3 regions of the Streptomyces sp. NPDC048424 genome follow, and region 1 is predicted to be linked to each of the others. Evidence: riboswitches for the same ligand, from Rfam matches in the RefSeq annotation. Region 1 holds a riboswitch; each other region holds the start of a gene.

What was found. Region 1 has a riboswitch for cyclic di-AMP ahead of AB0D29_RS35835 (transglycosylase family protein). Riboswitches for the same ligand answer to the same signal wherever they lie in the genome.
Positions count from the first base shown of each region.
Region 2: another riboswitch for cyclic di-AMP. It lies ahead of AB0D29_RS19190 (M23 family metallopeptidase); the one in region 1 lies ahead of AB0D29_RS35835 (transglycosylase family protein).
Region 3: another riboswitch for cyclic di-AMP. It lies ahead of AB0D29_RS06220 (LysM peptidoglycan-binding domain-containing M23 family metallopeptidase); the one in region 1 lies ahead of AB0D29_RS35835 (transglycosylase family protein).

Region 1 is NZ_JBEZKE010000045.1:18,913-22,176, reverse strand. It holds gene AB0D29_RS35845 (cytochrome P450) at 1-129, shown strand, start outside; gene AB0D29_RS35840 (transglycosylase family protein) at 200-1,237, shown strand; cyclic di-AMP (ydaO/yuaA leader) riboswitch at 1,514-1,686, shown strand; gene AB0D29_RS35835 (transglycosylase family protein) at 1,690-2,391, shown strand; gene eno (phosphopyruvate hydratase) at 2,666-3,264, shown strand, end outside.
Region 2 is NZ_JBEZKE010000012.1:110,979-114,242, reverse strand. It holds gene AB0D29_RS19195 (pitrilysin family protein) at 1-1,248, shown strand, start outside; cyclic di-AMP (ydaO/yuaA leader) riboswitch at 1,466-1,625, shown strand; gene AB0D29_RS19190 (M23 family metallopeptidase) at 1,638-2,438, shown strand; gene AB0D29_RS19185 (GntR family transcriptional regulator) at 2,621-3,264, shown strand, end outside.
Region 3 is NZ_JBEZKE010000003.1:306,742-310,005, reverse strand. It holds gene AB0D29_RS06225 (SGNH/GDSL hydrolase family protein) at 1-534, opposite strand, end outside; gene AB0D29_RS06220 (LysM peptidoglycan-binding domain-containing M23 family metallopeptidase) at 698-1,669, opposite strand; cyclic di-AMP (ydaO/yuaA leader) riboswitch at 1,673-1,892, opposite strand; gene AB0D29_RS06215 (tyrosine-protein phosphatase) at 2,175-2,966, shown strand; gene AB0D29_RS06210 (aspartate aminotransferase family protein) at 2,985-3,264, opposite strand, start outside.

The DNA of each region.
Region 1 (3,264 bases):
CTGGCCGTTCCACCCCAAGACCTGCGCTGGCGCGGGGGGTTGATCATGCGAGGGCTACGTACTCTTCCCGTCAGGTTCACGGCTCAAAACACTTGCGCGGCTTCTGATGAAAAGTCAGATCCCGCTTGAACTTGTGACAATCGTTCGAAGGCCGCTAGGTTCTGCCGTTACCCCGCTGTTATGCGAAAGGTGCACCCTCATGCGTTCCGGGAACGGCCGCCACAGACGCCCCCGCCAGGTCCCCGCGCTGGTAGTCACAGCCGGAGTCACTGGCTCCGCGCTGGCACTGCCGCTGCTAGCCGCCACCAATGCCACCGCTGCCGACACCGCGACCTGGGACAAGGTCGCCGAGTGCGAGAGCGGCGGCTCCTGGAGTGCCAACTTCGGCAGCGGTGCGTACGGCGGGCTGCAGTTCACCCAGGAGGAGTGGCAGAGCGCCGGCGGACTCGACTTCGCCGAGCGCGCCGACCTCGCGAGCCGGTCCCAGCAGATCGCCGTGGCCGAGCGGGTGCTGGCCTCGCAGGGGCCGCAGGCGTGGCCGCTGTGCGCCACCTCGGCCGGCCTGGAGCAGCAGAGCCCCGCCGCCAAGGTGGATCCCGGCCTGCCCGGCACCTCCGGCCCGATCGCCCCCTCGCCCTCCCGCCCGGACGACGCGGTGCCGTCCACCACCGGCGGCGAGCCGGCCAAGGACTTCGGCGCCCCGACCCACGCGGCCCCCAGCCCGACCGGCAGCCCCTTCCTGATCCCCGACGCGCCGTCCGTCGGACTCCCCGTCATGCCGGCGCCGGACGTCCCGACGACGCCTCCCGTCGACCCGTCGCAGCCGACGCTCCCGGGCACCCCGGGCACCACGCCGCTGCCCCCCGTCGACCCGACGGCTCCTACCCTCCCGGTGGACCCCTCGTCGCCCACGACCCCGCCCACCACCCCGGGTGCGACCCCGACGGACCCGGCCGCCCCGACCGCCCCCGCGACCCCGGGCGCCACTCCGGAAGGCGCTCCGGCCGAGGGCAGCGGCAAGCACCGCGGTGCGCCCGCGACCGAGGCGCCCGTCCCGTCTGACGCCGCGTCGACCCCCACGTACACCGTCCAGGAGGGCGACAGCCTGGCGACCATCGCGGTTGCCAAGGGAGTCAAGGGCGGGTGGAACGGCCTCTACGAGGCCAACGAGCAGGTCATCGGCGAGGACGCCAACCTGATCAAGCCCGGACAGAACCTGGATCTAACCCTGCAATAAGGACACTTCGGGCGCCCGGAAAGAACTGATTGTCGGTTATCTGTAAGTGAGACATGTGTCTCTTCAGGTCAACTGGCGTGTCCCGCCCCGGAGCTTCCGCAAACCCCGCCCTCACCTGCGCAAACACCCCTGCGGAGAACGCAAGTAGGGACCCCCTCTCCCCGATGTTCCTCGTTGAACATCGGGGAGAGACCTGTCTACCTTCTGATTCGCCCGCCACCGCGGGCTCCTTCGACCGCATCGCCGAATCCTGCCGGCGGACGGGGGGAACAGTCGTCGCGTCAAGCGCCGAAGGCAGGAGCGGGGGAACCAAGGTAGGCGCCGGGAGCGGCCGTTGAGAGACGGTCACGCCACCGGCTAGGGGTTAAGACGTGCGCTAGGTCGCACGGCCGGGCAACTCACTCGCCCGAACCCGACAGCTCACCTCGTAGGCGTCGGTGAGGAGAAACTCCATGCTGCTTTCCGGCAAGGGCAAGCACCGTCGCGCCTCCAAGGCCGTCCGCATCGTCACGCTCGCCGGTGTCGCCGGTGTGGCCGTCGCCGCCCCCCTGATGGCCGCGGGCACCGCCAGCGCCGCCACCGCGTCCGAGTGGGACAAGGTCGCGCAGTGCGAGTCCGGCGGCAACTGGTCCATCAACACGGGCAACGGCTACTACGGCGGACTGCAGTTCTCGTCCTCGACGTGGGCCGCGTACGGCGGCAAGTCGTACGCCGCGCAGGCCAACCAGGCCTCGAAGTCCCAGCAGATAGCCGTCGCCGAGAAGGTCCTCAAGGGCCAGGGCAAGGGCGCCTGGCCGAGCTGCGGCAAGGGTCTGTCGAACTCCTCCTACGCCGGCGGCGGCACGGAGACCTCGACGCAGAACAAGCCGAAGGCCGACTCGAAGAAGACCGAGACGAAGGCCGCCCCGAAGGCCACGCCGAAGAAGGAGACCAAGCGCTCCGAGGCCCCGACCACCCGCTCCGAGCGCCCGGCGGCCCCCGAGGCCCCGAAGACCGGCAACGGCTCGTACGAGGTCAAGGCCGGCGACACCCTGGGCACCATCGCCGAGGCCAACGGCGTCAAGGGCGGCTGGGAGAAGCTCTTCGAGCTGAACAAGGACATCGTCTCGGACGCCGACCTGATCTTCCCGGGTCAGAAGCTGAAGCTCAGCTGAACACTGCGGCAATAGCCGCAGGAGCGTACGCAACGCACAGCATTCCCCCCGCCCGGCGCGCCTGTCCCCACGCGCCGGGCGGCGGTGTGCGTACCGCATGACGGGCCACGATCCAGAGACCTATGTCCCGGAAGAGGGGTATTCGGTCCCTTTTTCGTCCCAGGGGTCGGGCGGTCGGCCGGTCGAGTGCCCCGGGCCGGTTAGGCTCTAAGCGGCAAGGCCGTCCCACGGCCTGACATGCCACCGCACACCCAGCGTCACATCCCAGAAGGAGATGCTCGTGCCGTCCATCGACGTCGTCGTAGCCCGGGAAATCCTGGACTCCCGAGGCAACCCCACGGTCGAGGTCGAGGTGGGCCTCGACGATGGCAGCACCGGCCGTGCTGCAGTTCCGTCCGGCGCCTCCACCGGTGCATTCGAGGCCATCGAGCTCCGTGACGGTGACCCCAACCGTTACTTCGGCAAGGGTGTCGAGAAGGCCGTCCTCGCCGTCATCGAGCAGATCGGCCCGGAGCTCGTCGGCTACGACGCCACCGAGCAGCGCCTGATCGACCAGGCCATGTTCGACCTGGATGCCACCGACAACAAGGGCTCCCTCGGCGCCAACGCCATCCTCGGCGTCTCCCTCGCCGTCGCGCACGCCGCGTCCGAGGCCTCGGACCTGCCGCTCTTCCGTTACCTCGGCGGTCCGAACGCGCACCTGCTGCCCGTTCCGATGATGAACATCCTCAACGGTGGGTCGCACGCCGACTCCAACGTGGACATCCAGGAGTTCATGATCGCCCCGATCGGCGCGGAGTCCTTCTCCGAGGCGCTGCGTTGGGGTGCCGAGGTCTACCACACCCTCAAGAAGGTCCTGCACACCAAGGGCCT
Region 2 (3,264 bases), on a different contig from region 1:
GTGATCGCGGTCGAGGTCAATCTCGCCGCCCCGCTCGACGCGGAGCCCGCGGGCCTGGACGGCGTGGCGACCATCATGGCGCGGGCGCTCTCCGAGGGCACCGACAAGCACTCCGCCGAGGAGTTCGCGGCCGAGCTGGAGCGCTGCGGCGCCACCCTCGACGCGCACGCCGACCACCCGGGCATCCGGGTCTCCCTGGAGGTCCCGGCCTCCCGGCTGGCCAAGGCGCTGGGCCTGCTCGCCGAGGCGCTGCGCGCCCCCGCCTTCGCCGACGCCGAGGTGGACCGCCTGGTCCGCAACCGGCTCGACGAGATCCCGCACGAGCTGGCCAACCCCCAGCGCCGTGCCGCCAAGCAGCTCTCCAAGGAGCTGTTCCCGGCGTCCCTGCGGATGTCCCGGCCGCGCCAGGGCACCGAGGAGACCGTCGCCCGGATCGACTCCGCCGCCGTACGCGCCTTCTACGAGGCCCACGTACGCCCCGCCACGGCCACCGCGGTGGTCGTCGGCGACCTGACCGGCATCGACCTGGACGCCGTGCTGGCGGACACCCTGGGCGCGTGGACGGGCAACACCGCCGCGGCCCTTCCGGTGCCGCCGGTGACCGCCGACGACACCGGCCGCGTGGTCATCGTGGACCGGCCCGGAGCGGTCCAGACGCAGCTGCTGATCGGCCGGATCGGGCCGGACCGCCACGACCAGGTCTGGGCGGCCCAGGTGCTGGGCACGTACTGCCTGGGCGGCACCCTCACCTCCCGCCTGGACAAGGTGCTGCGCGAGGAGAAGGGGTACACCTACGGCGTGCGCGCCTTCGGCCAGGTGCTGCGCTCCACCGCGGACGGCAAGGGCGCCTCGATGCTGGCCATCAGCGGCTCGGTGGACACCTCGAACACGGGTCCGGCGCTGGAGGACCTCTGGAAGGTGCTGCGCACCCTCGCGGAGGGCGGTCTGACCGACGCCGAACGCGATGTGGCCGTACAGAACTTGGTGGGCGTGGCCCCGCTGAAGTTCGAGACGGCGGCCTCGGTCGCCGGCACCCTCGCCGACCAGGTCGAGCAGGAGCTGCCGGACGACTACCAGGCGCAGTTGTACGCGCGGCTGGCCGAAACGGGCACGGTGGAGGCGACTTCGGCGGCCGTGAAGGCCTTCCCGGCGGACCGCCTGGTCACGGTCCTGGTGGGCGACGCGGCAGTGATCGAGGAGCCGGTGCGCGCCCTCGGGATCGGGGACGTCACGGTCGTCACCAACTGACCTGTCGGTGATGGCCGGCTGACGGCCGACCGACGGATCGCGCAGGGGCTCTGGCGGGCTTATCCGCCGGAGCCCCTTTTGTCCGTTTAGCGGTGAGGTTGCTTGTATGTGGTGTGGCGTACGCAACAAAAAGGCGCGTCTGTTTGGCGATTGACTGATGATCCGCCTAGCGTCGGCCCTGCTGTCCGTCAGTTGTGCCCGCCGCATCCGCGGCACCGGACAGCGATCGCCGAGTCCCCGTCAGGCGCGAGCCTGGGGAGCCGGGGACCCACATGAGTCCCTGGGGTGAATCGGACCCCCTCGCAAGAGGAGGCCCGTAGGAGACCTTCCTGCTCCGAACCCGTCAGCTAACCCGGTAGGCGAGAAGGAAGGAAAGGATCAAACCCTTCATGGCGTTTGGCAGTCGTCCCGCTGGTACCGGTAAGCACCGTGGCTCCAGCCGTCTGAGCAAGAAGACCGCCGGTTACGCCGGTATCGCCGCGATCGCGACCACGGGTGTCGTCGGCTCCCTCGCCGCCCCGGCCTTCGCCGCGGACAACCACAGCAGCTCCGCCCCGGAGAACGGGCTGGGTGCCGTGGTCGTCGCCGAGGACCTCGCGGGTGACATCGCCGACCAGGCCGATTCCCAGCAGCGCGCCGCCGAGCACGCCGCCGCCAAGGCGCAGGCGGAGGCGGAGGCCAAGCAGAAGGCCGCCGAGTCCAAGCGCCTCGCCGAGGCCAAGGCGAAGGCCGAGCGCGACGCCGCCGAGCGTGCGGCCCGCGAGGAGGAGCGCAAGCGCCTCAACACCTTCGTCGCCCCGGTCGACGGCTCGTACGTCAGCACGCAGTACCACGCGGGCGGCGGCATGTGGTCCTCCGGCAGCCACACCGGCATCGACTTCCACGCGGCCTCCGGCACCTCGGTCCACGCGGTGGGCTTCGGCACCGTCGTCGAGGCCGGCTGGGGCGGCGCGTACGGCAACAACGTCGTCATCAAGCACAACGACGGCACCTACACCCAGTACGGGCACATGACCTCGCTGAACGTCTCCGTCGGCGAGCAGGTCACCCCGGGCCAGCAGATCGGCCTGTCGGGCTCCACCGGCAACTCCAGCGGCCCGCACCTGCACTTCGAGGCCCGCACCGGCTCGCAGTACGGCTCGGACATCGACCCGATCGCGTACCTGCGCTCGCACGGCGTCAGCCTCTGACCCCGTCCCGCACCTTTTCCGAAGGCCCCGGCTCCCCGAGCCGGGGCCTTCGTGTTGCGTCCTTGTGCAAATGTTTCGCATTTCCGGCCGCTCTCGGAAATTATCGTGTGTTGCAATAGAGTCTCAGCACGCGCATGTGCGTGCAATGAGGCTGGCAGTCGGAAATAGGCGGAGGTTCGGTCTTGCGTATTCCTGCGCACGCGGTATGCACAGCAATCCGCGACGACATCGTCTCCGGGGCGTTCGAGCCGGGCAGCCGGCTGACCGAGGAGGTGCTGGCCCGCCGGTACGGGGTCTCGCGCGTCCCGGTCCGCGAGGCGCTGCGGACCCTGGAGTCCGAGGGCTTCGTGACCACCCGGCGCCACGCGGGGGCCTGCGTGGCCGAGCCGACCGAGCAGGAGGCCTTGGACCTCCTGGAGGTGCGGATGCTCCTGGAGCCCCTGGCGGCCGCCCGGGCCGCCCGGCGGCGCACCGAGGCGCACCTCAAGGTGTTGCGCGGGCTGGTCAGGCTGGGGCAGGAGCGGGCCAGGCGGGGGCAGGGGGGGGATCTGCGGTCCCTGGGCGGCTGGTTCCACGAGACGCTCGCCCAGGCCTCCGGCAGCCCCGGGCTGATCGCGCTGCTCACGCAGATGCGGCACAAGGTGGCGTGGATGTACGTGGTGGAGGCACCGGTGCGGCCGGTGGAGTCCTGGGCGGAGCACGGGGCGATCGTGGACGCGGTGGCGCGCGGGGACGCGGAGCGGGCGCGGGCGCTGACCGCGGTGCACGCCGACCGAGCGGCGGGGGCGCACCGGCTGCGGCTCCGTCCGGCGGTGAGCACTTCGCA
Region 3 (3,264 bases), on a different contig from region 1:
CGTGTCCCACGCCCGCCGGTCCTGTACGGACTTCAGCGACCAGAGGTCGAGCACCGGGCAGTCGTAGCGGTCGGCAATGGCGCGCACGTGCGCGCTGTACGTCGCCACCTTGCCCCGGAGGTGCTTGAGGACCGGCACGCCCCGGGTGTCGAAGCCTGTCGTGATCATGACCTGGCCGACCGCGCCGGCGAGGTCGGCCACGGCCGCCTCGAACCGCTCCGCCACGTCGTCCGGGTCGCTGCCGGGCCGGATGATGTCGTTGCCGCCCGCGCAGAAGCTGACCAGGTCGGGCGCGAGGGCCTTGGCTCTGGGAAGCTGGTCGGCCACGATCTGGTCGAGGAGCTTTCCGCGCACCGCCAGATTCGCATAACGGAAGTCGTGCTCGTCGCGCTGATCGGCCAGGAGTACGGCGAGCCGGTCCGCCCAGCCGAGATGCGAATCCCCGGGTCCCGGGTCCCCCACGCCTTCGGTGAAGCTGTCCCCGATCGCCGCGTACGAGCCGATGGTCTTGAGTTTCGTCGTCGTCGCTGCCACGGGACACCATCCTTCACTCCCGTAACCAACCTACGCCAACGTAATGAGGGGTTGACGGACCGTGATCTGTACCACGTGGGGGATAAGGAATAAGTACACGTGAGGCCGGGACCCCCCTCGGGTCCCGGCCTCACACGCGTTCCCGCGCCGACGGCGGCTGCCGTCAGATGCTCACGCCCTTCGAGCGGAGGTAGGCCAGCGGGTCGATGTCGGAGCCGTACGAGGGGCCCGTGCGGATCTCGAAGTGGAGGTGCGGGCCGGTGGAGTTGCCCGTGGAGCCGGAGAGGCCGAGGGTCTGCCCGGCGGTGACGCTCTGGCCGGAGGAGACGGACAGCTGGGACAGGTGGGCGTACTGGGAGTACTTGCCGTCCGCGTGCCGGATGACGACCTCGTTGCCGTACGAGCCGCCCCAGCCGGCGGAGACCACGGTGCCCGCGCCGACGGCCTTGACGGTGGTGCCGGAGCTCGCGATGAAGTCCACGCCGGTGTGGTAGCCGGAGGACCACATGCTGCCCGCGACCTTGTACTGGGTGGAGACGCCGGTGCTGCCGAGCGGGGAGACGAAGCCGGAGGCCGACTTCTGCGCGGCGGGCGCCCCGGCCTCGGAGTCCTGCTGCTCGGGGGCGGCCTTCTCGGCCGGCTTCGGCGCCGGCTTCGGCGCCGCCTCGGGGGCGGCCTCCGGAGCGGCCTCGGCCTCCGCCTCGGGGGCGGCCTCGGGGGCGGGGGCGGCGTCCACCGGAGCCGCCTCGCCCGGACCGCCGAGGTGCAGCTTCAGGCCGGGGTGGATCAGCGACGGGTTGCTGCCGACCGCCTCGCGGTTGTCGGCGTACAGCTGCTCCCAGCCGCCGGAGAGGTGGCGCTCGGCGGCGATCTTGGAGAGGTAGTCGCCCGGCACGACCGTGTAGACGCTCGGGGCGCCCTGCACGGCGGCGACGGGCGCGGCCTGCAGCGCGGCGGGGACCTGCGGGGCCACGGCGGGGGCCACCGCGGTCGCCGCGGCCGGGGCGCCGGCCGCGTGGGCGCCCGCGGCGCCCATCAGCGGCAGCGCGAGGGCCGCGCCACCGGTGCCTGCGACGGCGAAACCGCGCGATATCGAAAGGGACTTGGGACGGCGGTGCTTACCCTTTGCAGGCATGGCGAATTTCCTCTCCGGCGCCTGCGAGGTGAGCTGTCGGGTTCGGACTGGAGATGTCCGGCCGTACATGTACGGGTCATGTACGTCTTCACCCCGAGCCGTCCCGGCGAAAAGATCTCCGAAAAGATCTCCGGGACAGCGGCTTACCTGGTTCCCCCGCTCCTGCCGCGCGAATAGTCGGGTGCGGTTTCCGGGCGGCGGCAGGATTCGGCGATCCACCCGGATCGATCGCGAAGGTAAACCCTTGCGACGGCGGGGAACAAGCCATGAATTTCCTGACGGAATCACAGGAATGAGGAATCGTCGGAATCCTGGTCACCCTGCGTCCATTACCCGCCGTCAACAACCGCTCCGACGGGGCCATTCGGCATTCGCGATCAGGCACTCACGGTCACCGTATGATCTGGCTCACGGGGACGTGCCCGATCTCGCCTCCGGATATGGCAAGTTGGCGCCAAACAGCTCAATTCGGACAGAAGTCTCACCACGAAGCGGAGGAGTCCCCGTGACCCAGCAGATACAGGAGCCGGAGCTGACCGGAGTGCGCAATTTCCGTGATGTGGGCGGATTGCCGACTTCTGATGGTCGAAGGGTCAAGGCGGGACGACTGTTCCGAAGCGGACATCTCGCACATGCCACCGAAACCGATGCAGAGTTCCTCGCCTCGCTCGGCCTCCACACCATCTTCGACTTCCGCAACGGCGCCGACCACGCGCTGGAGGGGCCGGACGTGGAACTGCCCGGGGTACGGAACGTGAACATTCCGCTCTCGGATCCGGCCGACGGCCGGGAGTTCTGGCGGCTGGTGCGCGAGGGCGACCTCGACCAGCTGCGCACGATCCTGGGCGACGGCAAGGCCGCGGCCCGGATGACGAACTCGTACCGCAGGATCATCGAGCAGCGCACCGCCGAGCACGGACGGGTCGTGCACGCGCTCGCCGAGGACAGCGTCCCCGCCCTCATGCACTGCGCCGCCGGCAAGGACCGGGCCGGCCTGTCGATCGCCGTCACCCTGCTCGCGCTGGGCGTCGAGCGCGAGGCGATCGTGGCGGACTACCTGGAGTCGAACGCCCCGCACCGCCGCTACCGGGTGCGCCGCAGCAGCGCGTCCGACGAGGCCCGCTCCCCCGAGGTGATGGAGCTGCTGGCGCCGCTCTTCGATGCCCGCGCCGAGTACCTGGTCGCCGCCTTCGAGACGATCGACGAGACCTGGGGCGGGGTGGACCCCTACCTGGCGGAGGGCCTCGGGCTGAAGCCCGAGACCCTCGACCGGCTGCGTGACCGGCTGCTCGAATAGCACGCCCGGAGCGGGCCGTCAGCGCTGGGCGACGGCCTGCTTCACCAGCGTCCTGCCGAAGTCCCACATCAGCCCGGACCCGCCGTGCGCCTCGTCCATGACCGCGCGGAAGGCGCCGACGAACCGGTCGACGTCCCGCTCGTCCACGACCAGCGGCGGAATGAGCTTGATGACTTCCAGGTGGTCCCCGGAGACCTGGGTGAGGATCCGGTGCTTCTGCAGCAGCGGCACCACGACCATCTGGGCGAAGAGCCCCTTGCGGGCCGCCTGCAGCATCGTCCACCGGCTGCGCAGCCCC